2 regions of the Vibrio nigripulchritudo genome follow, and region 1 is predicted to be linked to the other one. Evidence: riboswitches for the same ligand, from Rfam matches in the RefSeq annotation. Region 1 holds a riboswitch; the other holds the start of a gene.

The links. A riboswitch is a leader RNA that binds a small molecule or an ion and turns the genes downstream of it on or off. The one in region 1 is predicted to bind cobalamin.
Region 2: it holds a riboswitch for cobalamin, as region 1 does, so the genes downstream of both, QMG91_RS16085 (cobalt-precorrin-5B (C(1))-methyltransferase) here and btuB (TonB-dependent vitamin B12 receptor) in region 1, are expected to answer to the same signal.

What each region holds. Positions count from the first base shown of each region.
Region 1 is NZ_AP027049.1:155,093-170,433, forward strand. Features, by position in the region: gene plsB (glycerol-3-phosphate 1-O-acyltransferase PlsB) at 1-1,416, opposite strand, end outside; gene lexA (transcriptional repressor LexA) at 1,746-2,363, shown strand; gene QMG91_RS00745 (class I SAM-dependent methyltransferase) at 2,427-3,242, shown strand; gene dinF (MATE family efflux transporter DinF) at 3,286-4,641, shown strand; gene sthA (Si-specific NAD(P)(+) transhydrogenase) at 4,687-6,084, opposite strand; gene fabR (HTH-type transcriptional repressor FabR) at 6,383-7,009, shown strand; gene QMG91_RS00765 (YijD family membrane protein) at 7,014-7,385, shown strand; gene trmA (tRNA (uridine(54)-C5)-methyltransferase TrmA) at 7,432-8,541, opposite strand; cobalamin riboswitch at 8,743-8,949, shown strand; gene btuB (TonB-dependent vitamin B12 receptor) at 9,016-10,854, shown strand; gene QMG91_RS00780 (adenine nucleotide alpha hydrolase) at 10,889-11,575, shown strand; gene murI (glutamate racemase) at 11,617-12,414, shown strand; gene QMG91_RS00790 (RNA recognition motif domain-containing protein) at 12,386-12,829, opposite strand; rRNA gene QMG91_RS00795 (16S ribosomal RNA) at 13,436-14,977, shown strand; tRNA gene QMG91_RS00800 (tRNA-Glu) at 15,066-15,141, shown strand.
Region 2 is NZ_AP027049.1:3,524,784-3,540,124, forward strand. Features, by position in the region: gene fbaA (class II fructose-bisphosphate aldolase) at 1-805, opposite strand, end outside; gene QMG91_RS16045 (phosphoglycerate kinase) at 963-2,123, opposite strand; gene epd (erythrose-4-phosphate dehydrogenase) at 2,251-3,288, opposite strand; gene QMG91_RS16055 (hypothetical protein) at 3,607-3,843, shown strand; partial or broken gene tkt (transketolase) at 3,891-5,883, opposite strand; gene metK (methionine adenosyltransferase) at 6,206-7,357, shown strand; gene QMG91_RS16070 (ABC transporter ATP-binding protein) at 7,564-8,316, shown strand; gene QMG91_RS16075 (ABC transporter substrate-binding protein) at 8,318-9,268, shown strand; gene QMG91_RS16080 (FecCD family ABC transporter permease) at 9,222-10,280, shown strand; cobalamin riboswitch at 10,328-10,458, shown strand; gene QMG91_RS16085 (cobalt-precorrin-5B (C(1))-methyltransferase) at 10,567-11,766, shown strand; gene QMG91_RS16090 (precorrin-8X methylmutase) at 11,763-12,422, shown strand; gene cbiE (precorrin-6y C5,15-methyltransferase (decarboxylating) subunit CbiE) at 12,419-13,693, shown strand; gene cobI (precorrin-2 C(20)-methyltransferase) at 13,746-14,531, shown strand; gene QMG91_RS16105 (cobalamin biosynthesis protein) at 14,531-15,341, shown strand, end outside.

The sequences.
Region 1 (15,341 bases):
GGGTTCACCAAAATTCACATAACCCCGACCAAAGTTACGAAGCTTACGCAGGGTTTTCAGAACCAGACCCGCATTCTCTTTCTCTTTGCGTTTACCTCGAAGCTCTTTGGCATAGGTCGAAACTTCCATTACGTGTTCATAACCGATGTACACAGGAACCAGAGTCACAGGGCGGTTTAGGCCTCGGAGCATAGCTTGAATGGTCATTGCCAGCATGCCGGTTTTCGCCTGAAGTAAGCGACCGGTACGAGAGCGACCACCTTCACTGAAATATTCCACTGAGTAACCTTTGGCAAACAGTTCTGCCAGATATTCACGGAAGATAGTGGAGTAAAGCTTATTGCCTTTAAAGCTGCGACGAATAAAGAACGCACCACCACGACGGAAAATCGGACCTGCTGGGAAGAAATTCAGATTGATGCCAGCGGCAATATGAGGTGGCACCATTCCTTCCTGATAAAGAACATAAGACAGCAGCAGATAGTCCATATGGCTGCGGTGGCAGGGCACATAAACAATCTCGTGACCATCCTGAGCGAGCTTTCGCACCATAGATGCATTGTTGATGTTCAAGCCTTGATAAAGCTTATTCCACAACCACCCCAAGAAGCGGTCGCCTTTCTTTATTAAGGAGTAAGAGAAGTCCGCGGCCACTTCATCCATGATGGCTCTGGCTTCTTTTTCTGCCTTCTCAATGGTGATGCCTTTGCTTTTGGCTTCATCCTCGACGGCTTTCTTTATCGCTTCTGAGCGCAACAACCGTTGAAACAGAGCCTGACGTTCAGGCAAGTTTGGTCCTGAAGCGGCGAGCTTCTGACGAGAAAAGTGAATACGGGCAACGCGTGTTAACTTATGCGCAATTTCTTTGTCGGTGCCGTGACTGTCTGCCATGAATCGAAGAGACACAACGGGGCTGAATCGGACCAGACAATCGCGACCAGAAAGCAAAAGTGCTTTTGCTTTCTGTGGACCATTCATACTTTCCAGATAAGGCTTCTGACGGTCTTCTTTACCGGGTTTTCTTCCCCACATCACACTGACAGGAATCACTTGAACATCCAAATCGCTGTCATCGGTGTGCAGTTTTAGCAGTTCCGTAAACAGGTCAACCGACTCTGATGGCGCGTCATGATCATCCTGAATCAAGGTTGGGCGTGATGAGGTAAACACAAACCGACCAAATGGCTGACCATTTATCTCCAGCGCAGATAACGGATCTGGGAGACCGAGTTCAATGGCGTATCGCTGAAATGTCAGCAAATCGACGTTGGAGCGAAATGGGAGTGCGTAAACAATGGGCTTAGTGATATCAATGCCCAAATCTTCCACTGGATTTGATGGGATGGTCGTGCCTTTCACCAATACGGAAAGCGGCAGTTTCATCAAAGTTCGAGAAAGCGTTTGTCCAGAAGACATAGTGAATGTTTGCCTCAGCATGTGTGTGACGGTGGTTATGTGTTTAAAACATGACCGCCTGAATAATTGCGCAGCAAGGATAGCAGAAACTGGTCTAACCTTTTATCCCATTTTTGTAATATCTCATCTGCACAACGGTGGATCCCGCTTTTAATACCCATTGCACAGATGGTGATAGTTAAGATGCCAATTCTGAAAAGTGTAGCGGATAAAATGGCATGAGAAGTGAAGGTAAAAAGACAAATCCGTTAAAAAATAAACAATTGTCTTTGAAATCGTTCAGTTACTGGATATACTCACAGTTAACTGTATAAAAAGACAGGTGAGACATGAAGCCACTAACGCCGCGCCAACAACAAGTCTTCGATCTGATTAAAGATAAGATTGATGCATCAGGTATGCCCCCGACTCGTGCTGAAATCGCACGTGAACTGGGGTTTCGTTCTGCAAATGCCGCTGAAGAACACCTTAAAGCGCTTGCCAGAAAAGAAGCTATCGAGATTATTCCCGGCGCTTCACGAGGCATCCGAATTCTGCTTGAAGATGATCCGGAAGAAGAAGGTTTGCCTTTGATCGGTCAGGTTGCGGCAGGTGAGCCTATCCTGGCACAAGAGCACGTAGAAACGCATTACCAGGTCGACCCTGCGATGTTTAAGCCTCAAGCGGATTTCTTACTTCGTGTTAACGGGATGAGTATGAAGGACATCGGCATCATGGATGGCGATTTGCTGGCTGTTCATAAAACTCAAGATGTACGCGATGGTCAGGTTGTCGTGGCTCGTGTCGATGAAGACGTAACGGTGAAACGCCTTGAACGTAAAGGATCAACCGTTCTTCTGCACGCTGAGAATGAAGAGTTTGAACCGATCAAAGTGGATCTGACTGCTCAGCACCTGGCAATAGAAGGAATTGCTGTTGGCGTCATCAGAAATGCAGATTGGATGTAATTAAATTTTGCATTATTAAATGATAGTCATTATCATCTAGCTATTATTGTAGGGAAGATGATAATGACTCAGCCACACTTCAAGCGACCTAAATCGCACTATCGCATACCAGCGAATCTGCTTCAGCCAATGTGGCTGAGAAGCAGAGAGAGCCTAGTTGACGATGGTTTGGTTTATGATCCTATTGCTGCCAGTGCATGCCAGCGATGTGAGCTTGCGCCTGAATGTTTGGCTGGAGATGTCGATCAGAAGCAGTTACTAAACGCAACACTCACACAGTTGTGTGATGAACGAGTGAAAAACTTCTTAATCGACAACCCAGAAGCCTGGGTACTGAACGTAGGTGCTGGCTTGGATACCCGCTTTTATCGTTTAGACAACGGTCGATGCCACTGGCTTGAGCTGGACATCAGTGAAAACCTGTTATGGCGTCAAAAACTCTTTCACCCTAGCGAACGTTATCAACTGAGATGCGGCAGTGTTGTTGATACTAATTGGTTAGGTGATTTACCTGTCCCCGACTCCTCTCCTGTATTGATTGTTTGTGAGCACGCTTTGCTTGATTGCGAAGAAGAGCAAGTCGCTAAGTTTATTCAAACCTTAGGTCGGCGTTTTATACATGCTCAAGCGTGTATTGTTGTGGCGGGCGATCTTGCCAATTCACATTGGGGGAAAAAGTTGGGCGGTGGTGGCTACAAGCACGCCATAAGACAGCCTAAGGAAAAACTCTTGAGCTGGCTCCCCTGGTATCAATGGGCAACTGTTCATTCTCCAATGGATAAAAACTGTAGCCGCTGGAAACGCTGGCAGCGTTTATTGTCAAAAATGTCCTTCTTCAAACACCGAATGACACCAGTCTTACTCCACATGCGATGGTGATTGATTAATCAACCACTAACCGCTAACCTCGTCGGCATAAACGATGAGGTCATCTGTGTTTAAATCCCAACTTTCATTCTTATCTAACTGGTCACTGCACAGACAAGTGCTCTGGCTTGCTATTCCAATGGTGCTCTCAAACATCACTATCCCATTACTAGGGCTGGTGGATGCGGCGGTGATCGGTCACCTCGAACACGCCTGGTATTTAGGTGGCGTCGCACTAGGTAGCACGATGATCAGTGTTGCTTTCTGGTTGCTTGGCTTTTTGCGAATGGCGACGACCGGGTTAACCGCCCAGGCGAGTGGGGCGAAAAACGGGGAAGAGCTTTGTCGAGTGCTGATGCAGGGGCTGACGATGGCAGGGCTGTTTGCATTTGGCTTTTTGCTTTTGCATCCGTGGATTTCTGATTGGGTATTTACTTTCAGTGACGCCAGCGAACAGGTGAAGCACTATGGTCAGCAGTATTTTGCAATCCGTGCTTGGAGTGCACCGGCTGCGTTGGCTAACTTCGTTATCCTAGGCTGGCTTTTGGGAACGCAAAATGCCAAGGCACCAATGTGGATAGTGATTGTTTCCAACCTGACCAATATCATTCTGGATGTGATATTTGTGATTGGTTTAGGCTGGAAAGTCGAGGGAGCGGCATTGGCTTCTGTATTAGCCGATTACTCTGGTATGACACTGGGTTTGTTTTTTGTTTTGAAAACCTGGTCTCGCCTTACATTGCCATCCCCCTTGTCTCAGCTTCCATTCTTAAAGCATGGGATGGGCAAATTTGTCCGCCTAAATCGCGATATCTTTCTGCGATCTTTATGTTTGCAAGCCACATTCAGCTTTATGACCTTCCAAGGGGCAAGCTTTGGCGATGATGTAGTCGCAGCTAATGCCGTTCTGATGAGTTTTCTTATGATGATTTCCTATGGCATGGACGGTTTTGCGTATGCGATGGAAGCCATGGTCGGTAAGGCAATTGGTGCAAAAGACGAAAGACAGCTCAAACAATCCTTGGTAGGCACATTTTTCTGGAGCCTGATCATCTGTATCGGTCTAACGTTTGCTTTCGCGTTGGCGGGATCAGGGTTGATCAGTCTGATCACTGACATTCCAATTGTTCGGCAGCACGCTAATATTTATCTGCCTTGGCTGATAGCCATGCCATTGGTCTCCATGTGGTGCTTTCTACTCGACGGCATATTTATTGGTGCTACGAAAGGAAAAGAGATGCGCAACAGTATGTTTGTCGCAACGTGCAGCTTTTTCTTGGTGTTCTACGCGTTTTCTGGTTTTGGAAACCACGCCCTTTGGATGGCCATGTTGAGTTTTATGGGGATGCGTGGACTAGGGCTCGCCGTCGTTTTCGCGTGGCAGTGGCGAAGAAATGCATTCCTTGCCTAAAAGAAAGGGTCAGCAAGTAGCTGACCCTTATCGATTTAAATCCAATTAAAATAAACGGTTAAGACCATTCAATGCTGCCACGCGATACGCTTCTGCCATCGTTGGGTAGTTAAAAGTCGTATTCACGAAGTATTCAATCGTATTGGCTTCACCTTTCTGTTCCATGATGGCTTGCCCGATGTGAATGATTTCAGCAGCGCGCTCTCCAAAGCAGTGTATACCGAGGATTTCTTTGGTTTCGCGGTGGAAGAGAATCTTCAGTGAGCCAATGTCCTTGCCTGCTATCTGTGCGCGAGCCAGGTGCTTGAAGGAGGAACGTCCCACTTCGTAAGGTATTTTTGCCGCCGTCAGCTCTTGCTCTGTTTTTCCTACAGAACTGATTTCCGGAATGGTGTAAATACCTGTTGGGATGTCTTCAATCAGGTGGTTGTCGGCTTGCCCTTTGGTAATGGCTTGTGCAACAAATCGTCCCTGGTCATAAGCCGCACTGGCAAGGCTTGGGTAACCGATGACATCGCCAACGGCATAGATATTCTCTACCGAAGTCTGGTAATTGGAGTTAACGGCAAGTTGACCACGTGAGTCGGGCTTCAGACCAACAGCTTCGAGGTTCAGTTTATCTGTGTTACCCGTTCGACCATTTGCATAAAGCAAGCAGTCAGCACGCATCTTTTTACCGGACTCAAGGTGAATGATCACTCCCTCATCTGTACCTTCAATTCGCTCATAAGTTTCATCATTGCGAATAATGACGCCACTGTTCCAGAAGTGATAAGAAAGGGCATCGGAGGTTTCATTATCCAGAAAAGAAAGTAAGCGATCTCGAGTGTTGATTAGGTCTGTTTTTACGCCTAACCCGCGGAATATAGACGCATACTCACAACCTATGACGCCAGCGCCATAGATGATGATATGACGAGGGTCGTGCTCCAGTGACAATATCGAATCGCTGTCATAGATACGATCGTGACCAAAGTCGACATCTGCCGGACGGTATGGTCTAGAGCCCGTGGCAATTACGAATTTGTCTGCGGTGTAGTGCTCGACGGTGCCATCCGGTTGGGTGACAGCGACGGTGTTGCCGTCTGTAAATGTCGCTTCGCCGAAAATAAGGGAACATTCGTTACGGTCGTAAAAGCCTTGTCTCAAACGAGTTTGCTTGTCGATAACGGTTTTTGCATGCCCTAAGATATTGGAAAATGTAGAGTGTAGGCTGGAATTATTGTGGCAAAAGAGAGGGTTACTGTTGAATTCGATTATACGGCTTACCGCATGTCTCAAAGCTTTGGACGGGATGGTACCCCAGTGAGTACAACCGCCGCCAACACTGCTCTCTCGCTCAATGATTGCAACATTTAACCCCGCCTTTGTTAAGCCCATTGCTGCCCCTTCACCACCAGGACCGCTGCCTATTACTATTGCATCAAAGTGCGTTGAGGTCATATATTTGCCTTTTGTTATGATTGTTAACATTGCTATAGCGATATTTTAACGCTTTCATTTTACAGGTAAATGCTCTGACCAATAGACAGTGGAGAGGATCACGTTGTGTTTCACTCTGAAACTGTGAACTGATTAGTAACTTCGAGTAGCGAGCAAGCAATTCACTTAAAAATCCGTAAAGTAACAACCTTTGTCTCATAGACTATGCTGGCATTCGAGGTATAGTAAGGCTTGCCTTTTCGGTCAGTGTCTTTATTAAGCGTAGTTAAGAATGACAAACGAGAAAAATAAAAAGAGCATGGGTGTCCGTGCTCAACAAAAAGAGAAAACCCGGCGCTCATTGATAGATGCGGCTTTTAGCCAGTTGAGTGCCGATCGCAGTTTTTCTAATCTAAGCTTACGTGAAGTGGCGAGAGAGGCGGGCATTGCGCCAACGTCTTTTTATCGTCATTTTAAAGATATGGATGAACTGGGTTTAACCATGGTTGATGAAGGTGGATTGCTGCTTCGTCAACTGATGCGTCAGGCAAGACAGCGCATTGCCAAAGAAGGCAGTGTGATTAAAACCTCGGTCGATACTTTTATGGAATTTATCGAGAGCAGCCCAAACGTATTCCGTTTGTTGTTGCGTGAACGCTCTGGCACGTCATCTGAATTTCGTGCAGCAGTTGCCAGAGAAATCCAGCATTTTGTTGCTGAGCTGACGGAATATCTGGTGGGTAATGGTGTCACAAGAGAAGAAGCCTTTACTCAGGCAGAGGCGTCGGTAACCCTGGTATTCAGTTCCGGAGCAGAAGCATTGGATCTGGAAGGGGATGAACGCGATGAGTTGGCCAATCGTCTGATTACCCAGCTCCGCATGATTGCAAAAGGTGCCCATGTGTACCGTAAAGAACGTGAACTAAAAAAGAATAAGGCAGGATAAAGCAATGTCTACTGAAGCTCCAACGGCCGACAAAGGCTCAGAAAAGAAAACGCTCATTTTGGCTCTGATTGCTGGTATGTGTGGTAACGCTTTGCTATCAGCTCTAACGGTTAGCGAAGTCGCTTTCTCTATTTTCCCAGTGATCGCACTGGTGCTTGCTGTACAAAACCTATACCAAGAATATTTACGTCACCCAGTATCTGAAGACATCCCGCTCGTGGCGCTGGCGTGTTTCTTTGTGGGAGCATTTGGCTATTCAGCTTTTGTTGGTGCTCAGCACCCCGAAGCTGGTTCCAATTTCTTCTCTATCATGGTGACCTTAATACTCATGGTCTGGGTAGGGAAAAAGCTAGGCTACATCGCCAAGCCTCAATAAATCGACCAGATATAAAAAACCGCTCAGCTGAGCGGTTTTTTTTGCATTAAGCTTTTCTTTCCAGGAAAACACCCGCTTCCATATGGTGTGTATATGGGAACTGATCGAACAAGGCAAAGCGAGTGATATTGTGTGTTTCACTCAGGATATCCAGATTCTCTTTAAGCGTATCTGGGTTACAAGAGATGTACATAATTCGCTCGTACCCCTGAACCATTTTACAAGTGTCTACGTCCATGCCTGCGCGTGGAGGATCAACAAAGATGGTGTTGCAGTTGTAGCTTTTCAGGTCAACGTTTTGCTGTTTCAGGCGGCGGAATTCTCGCTTACCTTCCATGGCTTCAGTAAACTCTTCGGCAGACATGCGAACGATTTGTACGTTGTCGATCTTATTGGCGGCAATATTGTATTGCGCTGATTCAACTGACGGCTTGGCCAGTTCGGTCGCCAGTACTCGCTCAAAATTCTGAGCAAGTGCTAATGAGAAGTTGCCGTTTCCGCAGTACAGTTCCAACAAATCGCCAGTGCTCTCTTGTGTACAGTCGACTGCCCACTCCAGCATCTTCTGCGCAACGATACCATTGGGCTGAGTAAAGCTATTTTCGACTTGCTGGTAAATGTAGGTATCACCATTCACATTAAGCTTCTCAACGACGTAGTCTTGGTCGAGCACGATTTTCATTTTACGGGCGCGTCCAATCAGGTTCAGATTAAACCCTTCATCATTCAGTCGTTGTTTGAGCGCTTTTGCTTCTTCAACCCATGCTTCATCTAGCTGACGATGGTAAAGCAAAGACACCAGAATCTCGCCACTCAAAGTAGAAAGGAAGTCCACCTGGAATAGTTTACGGCGCAAGGTGTCGTTGTGTTTCATTGCATCGACAAGCAAAGGCATCAAGTCATTGATCAATCGGCTGGCAGCAGGAAATTGGTCAACGCGGTATTTCTCGCGCGTTTCCTGATTAAACATGATGTAGTAAAGCTCTTCACCTTCGTGCCAAACGCGAAACTCTGCGCGCATTCGATAGTGTTGCTCTGGCGATTCAAACACCTCAAGTTCAGGGGCGTTAAACGGAGCAAACATCTCAGTCAGGCGCTGAGTCTTTTCTTCCAGTTGCGCTTGGTAGTGCTCTGGGTTTACATCAAGTGTCGCCATGAAGTCATGCCTTTTTTGCTAGAAACAGGGAGCGCAGATTTTATTCAATCCACTTTATTTGTCCAGCACAGAGTTGTAAGTCGTCGGTGGGACAAATTCAGAATGCGGCTTTTGGCTCTCTTGTGGTGGAAAAGTGTCCTAGTGATGAACTGCATAATAGCTTAGATGAAATACGTCTAGACATCTATTTGAAAGCAAACTAGTATCCTCGACCATGCTGGTGGTTGATATTTCAACTGAAAAGGGAATCTGGTGAAAATCCAGAACTGACGCGCAGCGGTAACAGAGAACGAACGCCCCGGAGAAATCCAAACACTGTTTTTCACATAAAAACGGGAAGTGGGGCGCTAGGTACCCAATTGAGGTGTGCTCTTGAGTCCGAATACCTGCCAGCAGTAAGAACCAAGTGGATAAGCAGTGTGTATAAACATGAAGCTTGGTCTTAGAAGGATTCTCGCGATTTAGGAAATGACAATGAAAAAAACTCTTCTAGCGACCACAGTAGCGTCGCTGCTTACTCACGCCTCCATTTCTGTCGCTCAAGAAGCAGCAGAAACCGAAACTCTTGTTGTAACAGCTAACCGTTTTGAGCAAAGTACTCAATCAGTACTTGCTCCAGTAAATGTAGTGACTCGACAAGATATCATTCAGACTCAGGCTAAAAGCCTTCCTGAAGTGTTACGAAAGCTTCCTGGTGTAGAGATTGCCCAAAACGGTGGGCGAGGTCAGCTTGCGAGTGTGTACGTACGTGGTACTGGCTCAGATCAGGTGCTTGTGCTAATCGATGGCGTGCGTATGGCTAAATCTTCAACAGGCAGTGTGGACTTTAACCAAGTGCCTGTTTCACAGATAGAGCGAATTGAATACGTCCGTGGTGCTCGTGCTGCAATGTATGGCTCTGAAGCGATTGGTGGTGTCATTAATATCATCACTTATTCGAATACTAAGAACCAAGCTATATCTAACTTATCTGTTGGTGTCGGTAGTCACAGTCAAGAAGCAAACTTTGATTCAGTTATTTCTACGTCTGAATCTGGCAAGCTTGCAGTGACTGCGGGCTATGAAAAAGATGAAGGCTATAATGTAAAACCAGTACCAGGTGTAAACGATGGTGAAAAGCATGGCTTTTCTTCCATCAATGGTTCATTAGGTTACAGACATAATTTTAACGACGTAATAGAAGCATCTGTTTTTGCGCGCGTTTACGATAATACGTATCAATATGACAACAGTAGCTCTAGCTCTCGTAAAACATCTGAGTCACATGTTTCAAGTCAAGTAATTGGCGGCTCTATTGGTTATACAAAAGATCAGCTTGCATCTACATTTTCGTACTCGAATGAGTTTGGACGTTCTAATACATCAAATCCATATGATCTAAGTGCTAGTGATCAATATCGAAATGTTTATAAGCAAGATAATGTCAGTTGGATCTCTAGCTATGAAATTAATGAGTCAACTCAGGTCTCAGGTGGTTTGGATTGGAGAAAAGACTTTTATAAAGACGATAAAGCAGATTCTACGCAAGATCGTTCAAACACAGGTGTGTTTGGTGTGCTATCGACCAAACAAGAAATTGTGACAGTCGAACTATCTATTCGTAGTGATGACAACCAAGATTACGGTAGAAATACCACATATAATGCAGGATTAGGTTTCGACATTACTGAAAGTATTCAAGTCTTTGGTTCTTATGGCACGGCTTTTAAAGCCCCAACGTTATCACAACAAAATGGTTCTGCTTGGGTCGGGGAAAATAAAAGTTTAAAACCTGAATCTTCGAAAAACATAGATATTGGTGTTAAAGGAACGGTCAAGGATATTGATTGGGCTGTAACGGGATACGATATCAAGATTGATGACTTGATTGATTATGACGGTAATAAGCGACAATACGTAAATGTTGAAGGACAAACCCGAATCAAAGGTGTTGAATTAGAAGCTGCCTTTGAAACAGGTTCGATATTCCATGCGTTCTCTATTGACTTGAAAGATCCAAAAAATGATGAAGGCGAAATGTTGGCTCGTCGCTCAAAGGGCGCATTTAAATGGAATGTGAGTACTTCGTTTGACGATGTAGATCTATCATTGAGCTATCAGTATTACACAAAACGAAGAAATAGTGATTATGACGCAACTCCGATTTATCTGAAGCCGTATGATTTGCTAGATGCAGCAGCGACTTATTGGGTTGAGCCTAATGTTGCGATTCGTGGGCGTGTTGATAATCTACTAAATGAAAAGTACGAGACTGCTAACGGGTATCCGGCACCAGAACGTACTATCTACTTAAGCATCGCTTACCAATTCTAATTAATAGCCGCCTTCGGGCGGCTTTTTAATACCTATGAAGAAACAACCCAAAAAAGTCGTCATCAGTTGGTCGTCAGGCAAGGACTCAACGTTAACCTTAATACGTCTGCTTGAAGATCCTAATTATGAAGTTGTGGGGCTTTACACAACCTATGTCGGTGAAGAAGTCCCATTTCAAGTCACACCTATTGAAGTCGTTAAAATGCAGGCTGAATTGGTAAATTTGCCATTGGTACTGATTCAACTGCCTGAAGTTTTTCCTCCCAACGACATATATCAAAATGCCATTGTTCAGGGGTTAGAAGAATCAGACTTAGAAATCGATGCTGTTGCATTTGGCGATATGTTTTGCAACGGCATTATTGAGTATCGCAAAAGCTATATAGAAAAAGCGGGATGGGAATGTGTTTTTCCTTTGATGGAAACACCAAGCATAGATCTAGCCAATGAGATACTTGCTCGGAGCATTAAAACCATAACCGTAACAATCGATGGTCACCGATTGCCTAAAGCATTATGTGGAAAATGGTACAACACAGAGTTCATTGATAACTTACCTGAAGGGATAGACCCTTGTGGAGAAAATGGAGAATTTCACACATTGGTGACATCGGCTTCATGTTTCAAAGGTAGTTTGTCGATTAAAGCTGAACAAATAGAAAGTGACGAACGCTTTCATCATTTAAGATATAAAGCGAAGATTGGCGAGCGTACACTTTAACAGTAAGATACGCTCAACTTATTGGTAGAGTGCAATCTGTTGTGGACATGAAATCAGAGAAAACAGTCTTAATTTTTGATTCAGGGGTAGGAGGTCTTTCTGTATACCAAGAACTTCAAACCCTACTTCCTCAATTAGACTACCTCTATTTGTTTGATAACGCCGCATACCCATATGGAGAGCTCGATGGCGACGTATTGATTCAAAGGGTTCAATCATTAATCTCTGAATATTGCCAACGGTATCGCATCGACTTAATCGTCATCGCCTGTAATACGGCAAGCACACTTGTTCTTCCTCACCTTCGTGCAAAACTAGCCATACCCGTTGTCGGAGTGGTTCCTGCAATCAAACCTGCCTCTCTGATTTCTGAAAAAGGAGTCGGGCTCATTGCAACACCAGCGACCGTCACTCGCCAATATACTCAAGAACTCATCAAAGATTTTGCAAACGGTAAAGAAGTGAAGTTGCTAGGCTCAACAAAATTAGTAGATATGGCGGAAAGAAAGCTAAGAGGTATCCCTGTCGATTCAAAAGAGCTGGCTCAGGTATTGGCTCCAATCAATGGGGAAGTAGATACCGCTGTACTTGGGTGTACGCATTTCCCTCTGCTAAAAGAAGAAATCCAAGTCATTATGCCAGAAGTGACGTTGATAGATTCAGGGCAAGCGATAGCCAAGCGAGTGTCTTATCTTTTACAGGAAGAGTCTGGTGAGAGAAGTGACAGGAAACATCGAATTTTTTGCAGTGCACCTCCTTTTGAAAGAGATGCACTGAACGAAACATTAAACCAACTCGGTTTCTCTGATCTTATTGTTCAGCCGAGTCAGGATGTTTAGGGTCATTAGCAACCCTAACTTTAAGCGTTCTCTCCATATAATCTTGCTCATTCAAGCCTTGAATAACTTTGTCGGCATCCTCACGGGATACCACTACAAAACCAAAGCCTCTTCTTTTTCCTGTCCTTTTATCCTTCATTAACCTTACAGCGAACACTTGACCATGTTTTGAAAACAGTTGGCGGACATGTGTTTCATTTGCTTTATAAGGAAGGTTTCCCACATATAGAGTGGTTGTTGCGGATTTGTCGTTACTTGACTGCTCTGAAGATGGGTTAGAAAGGGAAAGGAGAAGCGCGCAAGTAAAAACACCAATAATAAAAGCGGTAGCGGGAGGGACTGCAATTTGTGAAAAGGCTGCAGCACCCAAAACTGCCAGTGCAATAACTAATAAATAAGATTTTTTTGAGTTCATATCTGAATACTACATTGAAATTGTGAAGTAATAAGATGCAATGCGCTATTAACAAAATAGACACACGGATCTTACGTTTAAGCATGATGAAATTCCAACCAATTGCTGTGATAGCCTTCAAATGTTGAAATTTTATTCGATAAACAGGCTTTTGGATGAAAAGTAGTCGCTTGGAAAATAAATTTCAAAAAAGACTTGTCATCGAAACTCATCTCCCTATAATGCCGCCTCACCGACACGGAGTGAGACGAACATCACAAACCGAGCCGGGTAGAGAGGAAAAGAAAATTTCAAAAAAATCTTGACTCTCAAAATTCGGAGCGTATTATACGCACCCCTAACGGCAAGACGCAGAGCGGCTTAGTCAGTTAGAAAAAGCTCTTTAAAAATATAGACCTATCAATCTGTGTGGGCACTCGTTGATGATAATCCAAATAGATACTTCGGTATCAATTTAGGTTTCAATGAACTGAGTGACCATTCGAATTGGGAAGCAGCCTTGAGCTGTTTTATTTCACTTTTTCAAAGTGAAAACCAATAAGAGCACAGTCAATTCAACATTACTTTATGTAATGTAATCAGTATTCATTGAGCCGACCAAATCTTAAATTGAAGAGTTTGATCATGGCTCAGATTGAACGCTGGCGGCAGAGACTAACACATGCAAGTCGAGCGGAAACGAGTTGTCTGAACCTTCGGGGAACGACAACGGCGTCGAGCGGCGGACGGGTGAGTAATGCCTGGGAAATTGCCCTGATGTGGGGGATAACCATTGGAAACGATGGCTAATACCGCATAATAGCTTCGGCTCAAAGAGGGGGACCTTCGGCCTCTCGCGTCAGGATATGCCCAGGTGGGATTAGCTAGTTGGTGAGGTAAAGGCTCACCAAGGCGACGATCCCTAGCTGGTCTGAGAGGATGATCAGCCACACTGGAACTGAGACACGGTCCACTCCTACGGGAGGCAGCAGTGGGGAATATTGCACAATGGGCGCAAGCCTGATGCAGCCATGCCGCGTGTGTGAAGAAGGCCTTCGGGTTGTAAAGCACTTTCAGCAGTGAGGAAGGGTGTGTATTTAATAGATGCGCATTTTGACGTTAGCTGCAGAAGAAGCACCGGCTAACTCCGTGCCAGCAGCCGCGGTAATACGGAGGGTGCGAGCGTTAATCGGAATTACTGGGCGTAAAGCGCATGCAGGTGGTTTGTTAAGTCAGATGTGAAAGCCCGGGGCTCAACCTCGGAACTGCATTTGAAACTGGCAGGCTAGAGTACTGTAGAGGGGGTAGAATTTCAGGTGTAGCGGTGAAATGCGTAGAGATCTGAAGGAATACCGGTGGCGAAGGCGCCCTGGACAGATACTGACACTCAGATGCGAAAGCGTGGGGAGCAAACAGGATTAGATACCCTGGTAGTCCACGCCGTAAACGATGTCTACTTGGAGGTTGTGGTACTTGAGCCGTGGCTTTCGGAGCTAACGCGTTAAGTAGACCGCCTGGGGAGTACGGTCGCAAGATTAAAACTCAAATGAATTGACGGGGCCGCACAAGCGGTGGAGCATGTGGTTTAATTCGATGCAACGCGAAGAACCTTACCTACTCTTGACATCCATAGAACTTAGCAGAGATGCTTTGGTGCCTTCGGGAACTATGAGACAGGTGCTGCATGGCTGTCGTCAGCTCGTGTTGTGAAATGTTGGGTTAAGTCCCGCAACGAGCGCAACCCTTATCCTTGTTTGCCAGCACTTCGGGTGGGAACTCCAGGGAGACTGCCGGTGATAAACCGGAGGAAGGTGGGGACGACGTCAAGTCATCATACCCTTACGAGTAGGGCTACACACGTGCTACAATGGCGCATACAGAGGGCGACCAACTTGCGAGAGTGAGCGAATCCCAAAAAGTGCGTCGTAGTCCGGATTGGAGTCTGCAACTCGACTCCATGAAGTCGGAATCGCTAGTAATCGTGGATCAGAATGCCACGGTGAATACGTTCCCGGCTTGTACACACCGCCCGTCACACCATGGGAGTGGGCTGCAAAAGAAGCAGGTAGTTTAACCTTCGGGAGGACGCTTGCCACTTTGTGGTTCATGACTGGGGTGAAGTCGTAACAAGGTAGCCCTAGGGGAACCTGGGGCTGGATCACCTCCTTATACGATGATTATTGCGATGAGTGTTCACACAGATTGGTACGGTTTATAACGTAAGAGAGCAGAGTGTTCCCAAACACTCACAACTAGTGTCCCGTTCGTCTAGAGGCTTAGGACACCGCCCTTTCACGGCGGTAACAGGGGTTCGACTCCCCTACGGGATACCATCTTTAAGCGCATTTCTTTTGAAACAGAAAGACTTAAGTGCCTTTAAAAATGGTTACTTCCTTGAGAAGTGATTAGCTCTTTAACAATTTGGAAAGCTGACGAATAACAACCATCCCCTTATCTACGGATAAGCGTTGTTATTCAATTAAAAGTTCTCAAATCCTAAAACTGTGTTTTAGGTACCAACACACATTCAAGT
Region 2 (15,341 bases), 650 kb from region 1:
AACCAGAACCACCGTGGAATACGAAGTTTAGAGCGTTTGGAGCAATACCAAACTTCTCTGCACAGTAAGCTTGAGAATCACGTAGGATAGTTGGAGTCAGTACAACGTTACCTGGCTTGTATACACCGTGTACGTTACCGAAAGAAGCAGCGATAGTGAAACGTGGGCTGATAGCGTTCAGTTTCTCGTAAGCGTACGCTACGTCTTCTGGAGAAGTGTAAAGCTCAGACGCATCCATGTGAGAGTTGTCTACGCCGTCTTCTTCACCACCAGTACAACCTAGTTCGATTTCTAGAGTCATGTCTAGCTTAGCCATGCGCTCTAGGTACTTAGCAGAGATTTCGATGTTCTCTTCTAGAGACTCTTCAGAAAGGTCAATCATGTGAGAAGAGAATAGAGGCTTACCAGTTTGCTCGTAGAACTCTTCACCAGCGTCCAGTAGACCGTCGATCCATGGAAGCAGTTTCTTAGCAGCGTGGTCAGTGTGTAGGATTACTGGTACACCGTAAGCTTCAGCTACAGCGTGCACGTATTTCGCACCAGCAACAGCACCAAGGATTTGAGCACCTTGACCTTCAAGTTTTACGCCTTTACCAGCGAAGAAAGCAGCACCGCCGTTCGAGAATTGAACGATAACAGGCGCTTTAACTTTAGCTGCTGCTTCTAGTACTGCGTTTACAGAGTCAGTACCAACACAGTTAACCGCTGGAAGTGCAAAGTTGTTTTCTTTAGCAACTTCAAAAACTTTCTGAACGTCATCACCAGTAATAACACCTGGTTTTACGAAGTCGAAGATCTTAGACATGGATGTAATCCTATTTATCTGTCGTTTTAAAAATAAAACTGGGTAAGTTTAAATTCTTGCAAACGTTTGCTCACAACGCGGGGTATTCTAACAGAGAACCATTCGGCATGCAGCAAACAAGAAAGCGGGAGAATGCTCCCCCGCTCTCGGTAATTCTTTACTTAGCGCGCTCTTCTAGCATCGCTACTGCAGGCAGAACTTTGCCTTCAACGAATTCAAGGAACGCACCGCCACCTGTAGAGATGTAAGAAACGTCGCCCTTGATACCGAACTTGTCGATAGCGGCTAGTGTGTCACCGCCACCTGCTACAGAGAAACCTGCAGATTCAGCGACTGCTTTAGAGATACCCGCTGTACCCGCTTCGAAGTTCTTGAACTCAAATACGCCAACAGGACCGTTCCAAAGGATGGTTTTCGCGTTACCGATGATTTCAGCAAGAGCAGCTGTTGAGTCTGGACCCAAGTCGAAGATCATGTCGTCGTCAGCTACTTCTGAAACTGGCTTGATTTCCGCTTCTGCATTTTCGTCAAACGCTTTTGCACATGCCACATCAGTCGCTACCGGGATAGAACACTCTTTCATTAGTTTCTGTGCAGTTTCAACCAGGTCTGCTTCGTATAGAGACTTACCTACGTTGTGACCATCAGCTGCGATAAAGGTGTTTGCGATACCGCCACCAACAACAAGTTGGTCTGCAACTTTAGACAGAGACTCAAGAACAGTCAGCTTAGTAGAAACTTTAGAACCACCAACGATAGCAACCAGAGGACGCTCTGGGTTATCCATCGCTTTACCTAGTGCTTCCAGTTCAGCAGCAAGAAGAGGACCTGCACATGCGATTGGCGCGTTCATGCCAACACCGTGAGTAGACGCTTGTGCACGGTGAGCTGTACCAAATGCATCCATTACGAAGATGTCACAAAGTGCCGCGTATTTCTTAGACAGTTCTTCTTCGTTTTTCTTTTCGCCTTTGTTGAAGCGAACGTTTTCCAGAACAACTAGCTCACCAGTGTTTAGCTCAAGACCGTCAAGGTAATCTTTTGCCAGTTTCACGTCGCAATCTAGTGCGTCGTTTAGGTAGTTAACTACAGGTTGTAGAGAGAACTCTTCAGCGTATTCACCTTCAGTTGGACGACCTAGGTGAGATGTCACCATTACTTTCGCGCCTGCTTCTAGGCAGTGCTTGATAGTAGGCAGAGAAGCAAGGATACGTGCATCAGAAGTCACTTTGCCTTCTTTTACCGGTACGTTTAGGTCAGCACGGATGAATACACGTTTACCTGCTAGTTCCAGGTCAGTCATCTTGATTACAGACATGATTTGTCCTCTCAACGTTCAATTTATAAAGTCTGAAAGCTCAGCTTCTTGCTAAGCCAATAAATTCTAAAACTGCTTGCATAAATTGGGGCGAATTGCATTTATTTCAAGCCCCAAAATTAAACTTTTACTGCGTTGTATAGCCCAATTTGTGCATGGTCAACGCCGTATCAAGCATCCTGTTAGCAAAACCCCATTCGTTATCACACCACACCAGCATCTTCACAAGATGTCCGTTGCTCACACGCGTTTGTGAGCCGTCTACAATGGCACTGTGGGAGTCGTGATTAAAGTCGATGGAAACTAACGGCGCCTCAGTATAGTCAACAATGTTGTGTAATGTACACCGAGATGCGTTAATAATGGTTTGATTTACGTCATTAACTTTCACATTCGTATTTATTGTTACACTTAAATCCATTGCGGTGACGTTTACTGTGGGAACACGCACCGAAATTGCTTCAAATTTGTTGGAAAATTTCGGAAATATACGTTCGATTCCCAAATGTAACTTAGTATCGACAGGAATGATAGATTGGCTCGCAGCCCGCGTACGACGTAGGTCCGAGTGGTACGCATCAATGACCTGCTGGTCATTCATAGAAGAGTGAATGGTAGTAATGGTGCCAGAGTCGATGCCAAAGGCTTCATCTAACACTTTGATAATTGGGACAATACAGTTCGTGGTACAAGAACCATTCGAAACCACATTGTGTTCTGCCACGAGAGATTCGTGGTTCACTCCATAGATAATGGTGTTGTCTAAATCACTTGCACCCGGGTGTGAAAACAGCACTTTTTTAGCACCTGCTGCAATGTGCTTCTGGCCATCTTCCTGAGAACCATATACGCCAGTACAGTCAAGCACGACATCGACCTCAAGATCACGCCACGGTAATAAGTTGATGTCTTCCAAGTGTAGGATTCGAATAGAGTCATGTTCACCACTTTCGTGATGAATAAACAGATGCTCTTGATCGTGAGAAACTTTTTTGAAAAACCGACCGTGAGAAGTGTCGTATTGAAGTAGGTGTGCCATGGCTTCAGGCTGAGCCAGTTCATTCACCGCAACCACTTTGATCTGCTGGTTCTTATTGCTTTCATAGACTGCACGCAAAACATTGCGTCCAATTCGACCAAATCCGTTGATCGCGACTTTTAGCATCACCGCTGTCCTCACATAAATTGCGTGGAACAGATAGTAACTGATATTACTAAAACTTCACAAGCTAACTGAGGTTAACCTTTGTCTGAACCTGCTTTCATCGCCCCAAAACCGCACCTGATGCCTTGCTGTGAATGGCACAAATAATAGGATTCAATTTTGACTTACTTGGAACTTGCAAAGCAACAAGTTAAAAACATGAAGTCACTCGCATCAAATCATCTAACCCTTTGAACATTAGAAACTTATTCTAGTACATTAATCACGTGCAACTTTTGGCGCTTTCTAAAATCATTTTTTCACCAAAAGGACACGCACATGACAGAATGGCCAGCCGAACAGTATTGTGATACCTGTAGGACGACCACCAGCCACAAAGAAATGATGGTACGTAAGCCAAGCCGCTACGATACCGACTATTCTATATCCGGCAGAATAAAGCTGTTTCTCCATTCATGGATAAACGCAGGTGAATACCACGATATGAATCGCTACGTCACCTGTAAAGCGTGTAACACCAAATCGCTGGACAATCGCGGAAACGAATTCGAGTGATAAAAAAACCGAGCCACTGGCTCGGTTTTGTCTTTTAGGCTACTCGATTAAGCCAGCAATTCGTTTGCCGTCTCAACCACGTTTTCTACAGTGAAACCGAACATCTTGAACAGTTCGCCTGCTGGTGCAGATTCACCGAATGTTGTCATACCAATGATACGACCGTCGAAACCTACGTACTTGTACCAGAAGTCAGCGATGCCCGCTTCAACAGCGATACGCGCCGTCACGTCTGATGGCAGTACGGATTCACGGTAAGCCGCGTCTTGCTTGTCGAATGCGTCCGTAGAAGGCATAGATACGACGCGAACTTTCTTGCCCGCTTCAGTCAGTTTCGCTGCTGCTTCTACAGTCAGCTCGACTTCTGAACCCGTTGCAATCAGGATAAGCTCAGGCTTGCCATCGCTGTCTTTCAGGATGTAACCGCCTTTTGCGATATCAGCAACCTGTGCTGCGTCACGCTCTTGCTGGTCAGGTTCTGACGAGAGAAGATAAGCGATGTTGGACCGTCTTTGCGCTCAATCGCCAGTTTCCATGCGACTGCAGATTCTACCTGGTCACATGGACGCCATGTGCTCATGTTTGGTGTCAGACGAAGAGACGCAATTTGCTCAACTGGCTGGTGAGTCGGACCGTCTTCACCCAGACCGATGGAGTCGTGCGTGTATACCTGAATGTTCTGCACTTTCATCAGTGCCGCCATACGCATTGCGTTACGCGCGTATTCCATGAACATCAGGAAGGTGGCACCGTAAGGAACGAAACCGCCATGTAGCGCGATACCGTTCATGATGGCGTCATACCGAACTCACGCACACCGTAGTGGATGTAGTTACCGGACGCGTCTTCTGCCGTCAGTGACTTAGAGCCAGACCACATGGTCAGGTTTGAAGGCGCAAGGTCAGCGGAGCCACCCATGAAGTCAGGCAGGATAGCGCCGAAGGCTTCCAGTGCGTTTTGAGACGCTTTACGTGATGCGATGTTGGCTGGGTTTGCCTGAAGGTCAGCAATGATTTGGTTCGCTTTCGCTTCCCATTCTGCTGGCAGGTCGCCGTTTACTCGACGCTTGAATTCAGCGGCAAGCTCTGGATACGCTGCTTCATAAGCTGCAAATTTCTCGTTCCACGCTGCTTCCTTAGCTGCGCCTGCTTCTTTCGCAGACCACTCTGCGTAGACTTCCTGCGGAATTTCAAAAGGACCGTGCTCCCAACCTAAAAACTCACGTGCTGCTGCAATTTCTTCATGACCCAATGGCGCACCGTGACAGTCGTGCGAACCGGATTTGTTTGGTGAACCGAAACCGATGATGGTCTTAGTACAAATCAATGTCGGGCGAGGGTCGGCTTTCGCGGCTTCAATCGCTGCATTAATGGCTTCAGCGTCGTGACCGTCGACCGCTGGAATCACATGCCAGCCGTACGCTTCAAAACGCTTAGGCGTGTCGTCAGAGAACCAGCCTTCCACTTCACCGTCGATAGAGATGCCGTTGTCATCCCAGAACGCAATCAGCTTGCCAAGACCCAATGTGCCTGCAAGAGAACACGCTTCGTGCGAGATGCCTTCCATCAGACAGCCGTCGCCCATGAAAGCGTAAGTGAAGTGGTCAACAATGTCGTGACCGTCTTTGTTGAACTGCGCCGCCAGAGATTTCTCTGCCAGTGCCATGCCTACAGCGTTGGTGATGCCCTGACCCAGAGGACCCGTCGTCGTCTCAACACCTGGTGCGTAACCGTATTCTGGGTGACCCGGCGTTTTAGAGTGCAGTTGACGGAAGTTCTTCAACTCTTCGATTGGCAAATCGTAACCCGCCAGATGAAGCAGAGAGTAAATCAGCATCGAGCCGTGACCGTTAGACAGCACAAAGCGGTCGCGGTCTGCCCACTCAGGGTTCGATGGGTTGTGGTTTAGGTGAGAGCGCCAAAGAACTTCAGCGATGTCTGCCATACCCATAGGTGCGCCTGGGTGACCGGAGTTCGCTGCTTGAACGCCATCCATGCTCAGAGCACGAATTGCGTTAGCCAGATGTTTACGAGAGGACATGTCTGCTCCTGAATGCATTAAGCGAATTGAAAGTAGAAATTGTGAGGGCGTATTGTCGCAAAGCACAATAGGTGCTGCAATCGATTTACCGACCATTTTCGTGACGTTCACTACTCTTTTTCTACAATCTGCGCCAACGTCTTCGAAAATACGCAACATTGCGCAATCGATTGGTTATGAGATATGTACAAAATTTGCTTGAAATCTGCCTTTTCGAAATTAGAATAGACGTCTAGATGTAGAAACACCTACAAAAAATACTGTATTTAAACGAGATGGGTTACATAAAACCGGTCTCTTCACCTTTTTTAGTGGAGCTATCATGGCAAAGCACCTATTCACTTCTGAGTCTGTTTCAGAAGGTCATCCAGATAAGATTGCAGACCAAATTTCTGATGCAGTTCTTGATGCGATTCTGGCACAAGACCCAAAAGCTCGCGTAGCGTGTGAAACCTATGTGAAGACGGGCATGGTAATGGTGGGTGGTGAAATCACCACTTCAGCATGGGTAGACATCGAAGAGCTGACACGCCAAACGGTTCGTGATATCGGTTACGTTCACTCAGACATGGGTTTCGATGCAGATTCCTGTGCAGTTCTGAACACCATCGGTAAGCAGTCTCCAGACATCAACCAGGGTGTTGATAAGTCTGACCCTAAAGAACAAGGTGCGGGCGATCAGGGCATCATGTTTGGTTACGCAACCAATGAAACTGATGTATTCATGCCAGCTCCAATCACTTACTCTCACCTACTGGTTCAAAAGCAAGCGGAAGTTCGTAAAAACGAAACACTTCCTTGGTTGCGCCCAGATGCAAAATCTCAGGTAACGTTCCAATACGATCAAGGTAAGATCGTAGGCATCGACGCAGTTGTACTTTCAACTCAGCACTGTGATTCGGTTTCAACGCCTGACCTTCGTGAAGCAGTAATGGAAGAAATCATCAAGCCAGTACTGCCTTCTGAGTGGCTGAACAAAGAGACTAAGTTCTTCATCAACCCAACCGGTCGTTTTGTTATCGGTGGTCCTATGGGTGACTGTGGTCTGACTGGTCGTAAGATCATCGTTGATACCTACGGCGGCGCAGCTCGTCACGGTGGCGGTGCATTCTCTGGTAAAGATCCATCAAAAGTTGACCGCAGTGCCGCTTACGCTGCACGTTACGTTGCTAAAAACATCGTTGCTGCAGGTCTGGCTGACCGTTGTGAGATTCAGCTTTCTTACGCTATCGGTGTTGCTGATCCAACGTCTATCATGGTGGAAACTTTCGGTACTGAGAAAGTGTCTCACGACATCATCATCGAAGCCGTTCGCCAGAACTTCGACCTACGCCCATACGGTCTTCAGGAAATGCTGAACCTGCTTCAGCCTATCTACCAGAAGACAGCAGCTTACGGTCACTTCGGTCGTGAAGAATTCCCATGGGAAGCAACAGATAAAGCCGTAATTCTGCGCGAGTTTGCTGGTCTGTAAGGTTCTTACCTTTCCAGACAAATAACGTATTCGAAAGCCTCTGATTCTCAGAGGCTTTTTTACATCTATTTCACCCCTCGAATACCTGCTACATCATTAATTTAATTTGAATTTGTGGGGATTTTACGTGCCTAGATCAAAGTCACGCAAACGTTAACCCGATAGATTGCAGAGACGCACTAAATAACTATCGTTCTCTGCTGCTCATGCTCCATTGCCACAACCTTTCTGTCCAGTTACAACAGGCACTTGTGCTTCATCCTTTGGATCTTGAAATTCAAAGAAATGAGCGCTGGGTGATCATCGGGCGTAATGGCTCTGGAAAAACTTCGTTACTGAAAGCCATCACCAATTTACTCCCGTTTACTGGTGACGTAACCTTTAATCAGAAGTCGCTCAGTCGCATGAAGCATGAGGAAAAAGCGAAACTCATCAGCTATGTCCCTCAACACAGTAATGTTGATGGTCGATTAACGTTGCGAGAGTACATTCGACTGACTTCCTCACCGCCACTCCCCTGCCAGTCAATCATCGAGACAGTGACCAGAGCACTGAAAATCGATTCCTTACTGGATAAGAGGCTCGGGCAATTATCGGGTGGTCAGAAGCAGCGGACACATATCGCCAGAGCGCTATGCCAGCAAACCGAATTTATGGTTTTGGATGAACCGCTTAATCACCTGGATCCATGCGCACAAGGTGAAGTGCTATCACTACTCAAACAAAAGAACACCACTCTGATTTGTTCACTCCACGACATTACCCTTGCCGCTAAATTTGCCACTCACATTGCCATACTGGAACGCGGTAGGCTTATCGCCAAAGGTCGCTCTGAAACCTTGCTTTCTCAACAGCAGCTTCAATCTATTTTTGATGTGGACGTCATCCATGCCACCAACACACGGACTTTAAACACCAGCCCTTTTCTTGATATAGAACTGGTCCAAGGAACGACTTAAGATGAAAAGAATCTTCGCCTCAGCGCTCTGCTTACTCTTTACTGCGCCCATTCACGCTCAAATCACCGTCGATAACTGCGGAACACCGCTTACTCTGGATACTCCTCCGAAAACCTTGATCACCCACGATATCAATATGTCGGAGATGGCGTTTGCGCTAGAGCTTAATGAACACATGATTGGCGTAACCGGCATCAGTGGGTACTACAAAACCACTCCAGCTTTTAAGCAGTTGCAAGGCAGTATTCCAGAGCTGGCGCCGAAGTACCCTTCCCTGGAAGTTTTGGTCAATGCCAAGCCCGATGTGTTTTTTGCTGGTTGGAATTATGGAATGAGACTTGGCGGCTCCGTAACACCTGAAGCACTGAAAGAGTTTGGCACCGATACCCTTATCCTGAATGAAAGCTGCAGCCACATTCTGAAAAACAAAAAGCCCGCCACCATGGAGCAGATGTTCGATGATGTGAGCCGCCTTGCCACCTTATTCGGTAAACAGGACAAAGCAACACAGTTGATCTCGGGCTGGAAAAGCCAGTTAACCAAGATTCAGAACAGCACCAAAGGACAAAAACCTCTCAAAGTCTTTCTTTACGATTCAGGCGAAGACAAGCCTTTTACCGCAGGCAAATACGCCATTGTCAGCGCCATGATTGAAGCAGCGGGTGGCGATAACATTATGAAAGATCTCGGCATCAGTTGGGGTTTAACCTCTTGGGAATCCGTGGCATTGCATAACCCAGATTTGATTATTCTTTTGGATTATCAAAATGGTACGGGAGCCAAAGGAATGCAGCGCTTCCTAGAAAAGCACCCGGCAATGAAAACCACAACTGCGGTGAAACTCGGTCAATACGTACCCTTGCGCTATGAGGAAATCACACCGGGACCAGCTAATCTAGATGCCATTGAAAAACTGGCGACTCGTATTCAGGCAATCAATGAACAGCCGTAGCCTTCTTTTCAATCCAGTCACGCTGAGCACCGCAATGTTCAGTGTACTGTTCATGGCGTTAGCCTTGCTTTCCCTGAGCCTGGGGAGCGTTAACCTTTCTCTGGCGCAGGTTATCGAGGTTGTCTCGAAAGCATTGGAATCCAATGCAGAAACGCCTATCGCACAAGTTGTGTTGCATTTGCGCCTTCCCAGAACTTTAGTAGCAATGATCTGTGGCGCGGGTCTGGGGGTTGTCGGGGCGCTGTTGCAAACCGTCACTAAAAACGATCTTGCCGACCCTTTTATCTTTGGCTTGTCATCTGGCGCAGCGACCGGAGCCGTATTTGTCATCACCGTTATCGGGAGCACTATAGGCGTCTGGACGCTTCCCCTCGCCTCATTTATCGGTGGCATAGTTTCCGCCACCGCAGTTCTGTTTCTGGTCAGAAAAGTACGTGGGCAAGTGTCATCTCAGATCGTTCTGGCAGGGCTAGCGATTTCGTTTCTGTTCACGGCACTCACGAATTTCTTAGTTTTTAATGGCGACCAACGTGCCGCTCACTCCATCCTTTTCTGGTCGCTGGGCGGTTTAGGCAGTGCACGTTGGGACAACCTTCTCATTGTGATTACCGGACTAGCAGTGTTGGGGATATTGGGGGTGCTCTGCTACCGCCAGCTCGACTGTTTACTTGCCGGAGATGACGTTGCTCAAACCATGGGCGTCAATACCAAAAAGCTGCAAACCGTGGTGTTTGTTGTCTGTGCTTTTGCGACGTCATGCTTCGTCTCAATCATCGGCGTCGTGGGGTTTATCGGTCTGATGGTGCCGCACATCGCAAAGAAAATAGCCGGACCATTACACAAAAAGCTGCTCATAACATCGGCACTGCTAGGTGCGCTGGTGATGCTGCTTAGTGACATTCTCGCCAGAACGCTTGTTGCACCACAAGAATTGCCTTTAGGCGTCGTCACCACCGCATTTGGTGCCTTGTTTATTATCTCGATTCTGATGGAGAAGCGAGATGGTAACTAGAAAACGGAGAAGACAGTAAAACGTAGACTTTAATGTAAACAACCCTCAGGGAATCAGGTGTAACTCCTGAACTGTACCCGCAGCTGTAAGCGATGAGCGTTTTACAAGCCACTGAATCAAAGGATTTGGGAAGGAGTAAACCGCGGCGAGTTCCTCGACATCGTAAGTCAGAATACCTGAACACACATGAATACCGAGCGGGATTACTCAAATACCTTTTACTTCCTTGTGACCTCAGGGGAGCGCTCTGTATTCAAAAAAGTTCGCTAGTTTAGATGAGAATACAGTGGTCACGAAAGTTAAACGCTCAAAAAACAAGTCAGAACTCCGAAGTGGATTTACCACAGGAGCTTGCGCCGCAGCGGCGAGCAGAGCAGCGGTTCAGACTCTGTTGACAAGCCACCAGCCTGACTACATTTCCATCACCTTACCTAACGGTGAACCCGCTACGTTTAAAGTGGCTTTTATCCACATAACGAAACAAACGGTAACCGCCAGTGTTATTAAAGACGCGGGTGACGACCCTGACTGTACTCATGAAGCGCACATTCAGTGTATTGCTCGATGGCAACCCACCCCTGGGTTCACCATAGAAGGAGGAGTTGGCGTAGCGCGGGTAACTCTGCCCGGTCTGGAGCTTCCAGTTGGAGAAGCTGCCATCAACCCGGTTCCACGCAAAAACATTCTGGATATGGTGATGCTGGAATGGAATCAGTCCACCTCATCGCAAAGACAAGCTGCGGGCATATCTCTGGAAATTTGTGTTCCAGATGGTGAAGAGCGGGCTAAGGAAACGATTGGTCCAAGGCTTGGGCTCATCGGGGGTATCTCCATTCTGGGCACTCGCGGCACGGTGAAGCCCTACTCAACGTCCGCGTTCTCGGCGTCTGTCCGTCAATCGGTTCAGATCGCTCGGCAGAATGGGCAGAACCATTTAGTGCTTACTACCGGGTCGCGAACGGAAAAATCAGCAATGACCATGCTCCCCGACTACCCTTCAATGTGTTTTATTCAGGCTGGGGACTTTGTCGGCGTGGGGCTTCGCTCTGCCAAACGCTATCAGGTGGATAAAGTGACCGTCGTTGCCATGATTGGCAAGCTAGGAAAAATGGTTGCAGGGCACATGATGACTCATGTTTCAGGCAAAGCGATCGATTTTTCACTGCTGGCTGATCTCGCCATTCAGGTTGGCGAATCGAGCGACTTTGCCAACCAGATCAGGCAAGCCAATACGGGAAGACATGTGCTTGAAATCTGGAAAGAAGCACAAAGCACTCGCTCAGTTCCCAACCCACTGTTTTTATCCGTTCTGTGCCAACAGGCGGCGGAACATGCCGCCATCTACGTGAAACACGCAGTGAGTATCGAATTCAAACTGATCGACTTTAATGGCGATTTGCTGGCGGAACACGCCTGTCCGAAAGGGGATATACCGAAAACCCCAGACTCATCAAATACCCATGCCACTCAACAGGAGGCTCAATGACCAACGATATGCGTCAAATGACCAAGCAAGGTCAGCAAATAGAAAGTGACTCGTTCTCGATCATCGACCATGAAATAGAGACGCTTCACGGAGGGCATTCATTTCAAAAGGGTGAGTGGAATGTCGTTCGTCGCGCCATTCATACCACAGGCGATTTCGAATACGCGCAGCTCTATCGATTCAGCGACAACGCCATCGAAACAGCCATTTCAGCACTTAAATCTGGCGCCAATATCATCACGGATGTCAGTATGATCGTCACAGGCCTGAATCAGACCCGACTAAAGGTTTATGGTAATCAGGCACACTGTTTTATCAGCCACCCCGATGTAATCCAAACCGCAAAAACGACTGGAGAGACACGTGCGATTCACACCATGCGTTATGCACGAGATAGTGGGCAACTTGACGGTGCCATTGTCGGGGTCGGGAACGCTCCAACTGCTTTGTTGGAACTGCTTCGAATGATAGAAGCTGGCGAGGCAAAGCCCGCATTAATCATTGGTATCCCCGTGGGTTTCGTTAAAGCCGATGAATCCAAACAGGCACTGACAGAGCAAAATCAGGTGCCTTACATTGCGAGCCTGGGTCGCAAGGGGGGCAGCCCGCTGGTGGTGTCCACCATCCACGCGCTGCTCGCGGAGTCGATACAATGACTTGCGCGACATTACCAAATGCCGCTGTCACGGTGGTTGGTGTGCCCGAAGACGGATGCCTGAGCTTAACCAGCCGAGCAGTGAATGCCGTGGAATCGGCAAGAGTCATCGCAGGTAACGACCGTCTTCTGGAGTGGTTCCCACAATTCAAAGGGGAACGTTTGTCCATGAATCAGGGCTACCAGCCTTGGTTTGCTCAGGTATTAGAAGAAAGTGAGGAAGGTGGCGTTGTTGTGCTTGCCTCTGGCGACCCGCTTTTCTTTGGTATCGGTCAGTCGATATTGAATAAGTTGCCTCATCACGAAGTGCGCTTTATTCCCTCCCCGTCATCCATGCAACTGGCCTGTAGTCGAGTCGGGCTCCCGTGGCAGAACATGAAAGCCATCTCGCTGCATGGTCGTAAACAGCATGACAACGTCATTCAGGGGCTCGCCAGCCAAATCCAGTGGGGAACAAGTTACTGCCTGTTAACTGATGCTCACAACCACCCCGCACGAATTGCAACACATCTAATCAACTACACCCAGCAAGGCTGGCTGGGTTGGGTTTGCGAGAATCTGGGTTCAACCGAAGAAAAAATCACGAAATGGTCGTTAGACGATCTTGCCAGATGCGCTTCAGGGGACTTTTCTTCGCTCAATGTACTGATTTTACACAGAGCAGAACCACATGCCTGGGGGATAGCCGGTCAGTACGCCAGTGATGATGATTTTATGAAGCGAACCCCCAAGCGTGGGCTAATCACTAAACAGCCCGTTCGCCATTTAGCTCTTGCGTCAATGCGCATACAGCCTCATTCCGTGGTATGGGATATCGGTACTGGTTCAGGTTCTGTCGCTATCGAAGTGGCGAAACAATGTTATTTGGGGCAGGTGTTCACCATCGAGTCCAACCCGGAATGTTACGAGTCGATCGAAGCCAACCTAAAAGCTCACGGCACGGACAATGTTAGGTTGATTAAGGATAAAGCGCCTAACCAGCTTGAACATCTCCCGGCACCCGACAGCATCTTTGTTGGCGGAAGCCGAGGCAATATGACGTCGATTCTGGATACCTGCTGGGAAGCATTGAAACCCGGAGGTGTCATTGTTGGCTCTGCCGTCACAGTCGACTCTACCTGCGAACTTCATCATTGGAGTAAAGGGAATCAAGCACCGACTCACGTTCAGTTGGTCAACGTTTCTAATGGAGTTCCTCTGGCGCATTACACACGTTATCAGGCAGAGAACCCTATTCACTTATTCACATTCACCAAACCGCTGGCTGAATAAATACTGCGGTCAGGAAAACACAACATAAAAATACAATAATGAGAAAGTCAAAATGAAATTAGGAACTATGTATGCGGTCGGTGTGGGTACCGGTGACCCGGAGCTATTAACGCTAAAAGCACACCGCATTTTAAGCCAGGCTGATGTTGTTGCCTTCCCAGAAAAAGACGCCGGGAGTCAGCAGTCCTTTGCTCAACACATTGTCGATGGCAGCCTGAGAAGAAGCGACATGCGAGGCGAAGTGATGTTTCTCCACTTCCCGATGACGCGAGATCCCAATGTCAATATTCCCGCCTGGCAAAAAGCCGCTGAGACTATAGCTTGCCTGCTAAGGCAAGGTAAATCCGTTGCGTTTGCGACCGAGGGCGATCCTTCCGTCTACAGCACCTGGGCTTATATTCAGGAAGAACTTTCTGAGATTTTGCCCGAGCTCGACCCAGTAATCATTCCGGGCATTACCTCGGTTACGGCAATCCCGTCTCAGACCAAAATCCCTCTGGCAGACGGTCAGGAGCGTTTCTGTGTGGTCCCCGCCACTTGGGGGCTGGAATGTCTTGAGAGGCTGGTACTGGATTTTGACACCATCATGCTCATCAAAGCCGGTCGGGTTATTCCTAAGCTCACTAAACAGCTTCAGGCGATGAACATGCTGGACTGCGCAACGTATGTTTCTCACGCCACCACCGAGCAGCAAGAGGTGTACACCAATCTCAATGATGTGCCGAATGAGCATCGTTATTTTTCTATGGTTCAGCTCTCTGTCCGCTCGCGTCGCGGAGTACTTCGAGGCACAACACAGTCACAACCCTGTGCCGTATTGGAAAGCAGGAGAGCCTGATGAAGATTGCGATTTACGCCATTACCTTGCACGGCGCAAGGCAAGCTCAAAGGCTGGCACAGACCTTTCCGTTTGCAGACGTGTTCGTCGCACCTGTGGGGAAAGAAGAATACCCAGATGCCAATAGTCTTACCCTGCCTTTATCCGGCTTCTTTACCGAAAAGTTCGCCGATTACGATCACCATATCTGCTTTTTCGCAGCAGGGATCGTTAGCCGAATGATAGGTCCCCTTCTTCGGGACAAGCGAACCGACCCGGGGGTGATTTGCATTGATGATCACGGGCAGTTTGTGATTCCAATGCTTTCAGGTCATCGAGGCGGAGCAAATGCCATTGCACTGCAAATATCACAAGCGCTTAGTGCCACGCCCGTGATTACTACCGCATCGGATGTCGCTGGCAGCCTGTCAGTTGATATGTTGGGAGCGCCCTTTGGCTGGACGCTCGATCCTGAATGTGAGCCAGCCATCACGGCAACCAGTGCCGCCGTCGTCAACGAGAAACGTGTATTGATTGTTCAGCATGCTGGTGAACAAAACTGGTGGCAGCACAAACGCTCTATGCCCCGACACATCATGACGCACCCGGATTTGTCTCAGACAGATCTCACAAAAGTGGAACCTGCTGAGTGGGATGGACTGGTGCTTATCTCAGATGAGGAGACCCCAAAGGGCTATGCGTTGTGGCAAAGCAAAACGGTACTGTGGCGACCTAAGTCATTAGTTCTCGGTATTGGATGCGATCGCAATACTCCGTTGCAGGTGCTTCTGGCAGGCATTCATCAATTTCTTGAAGAGCATAACCTGTCTA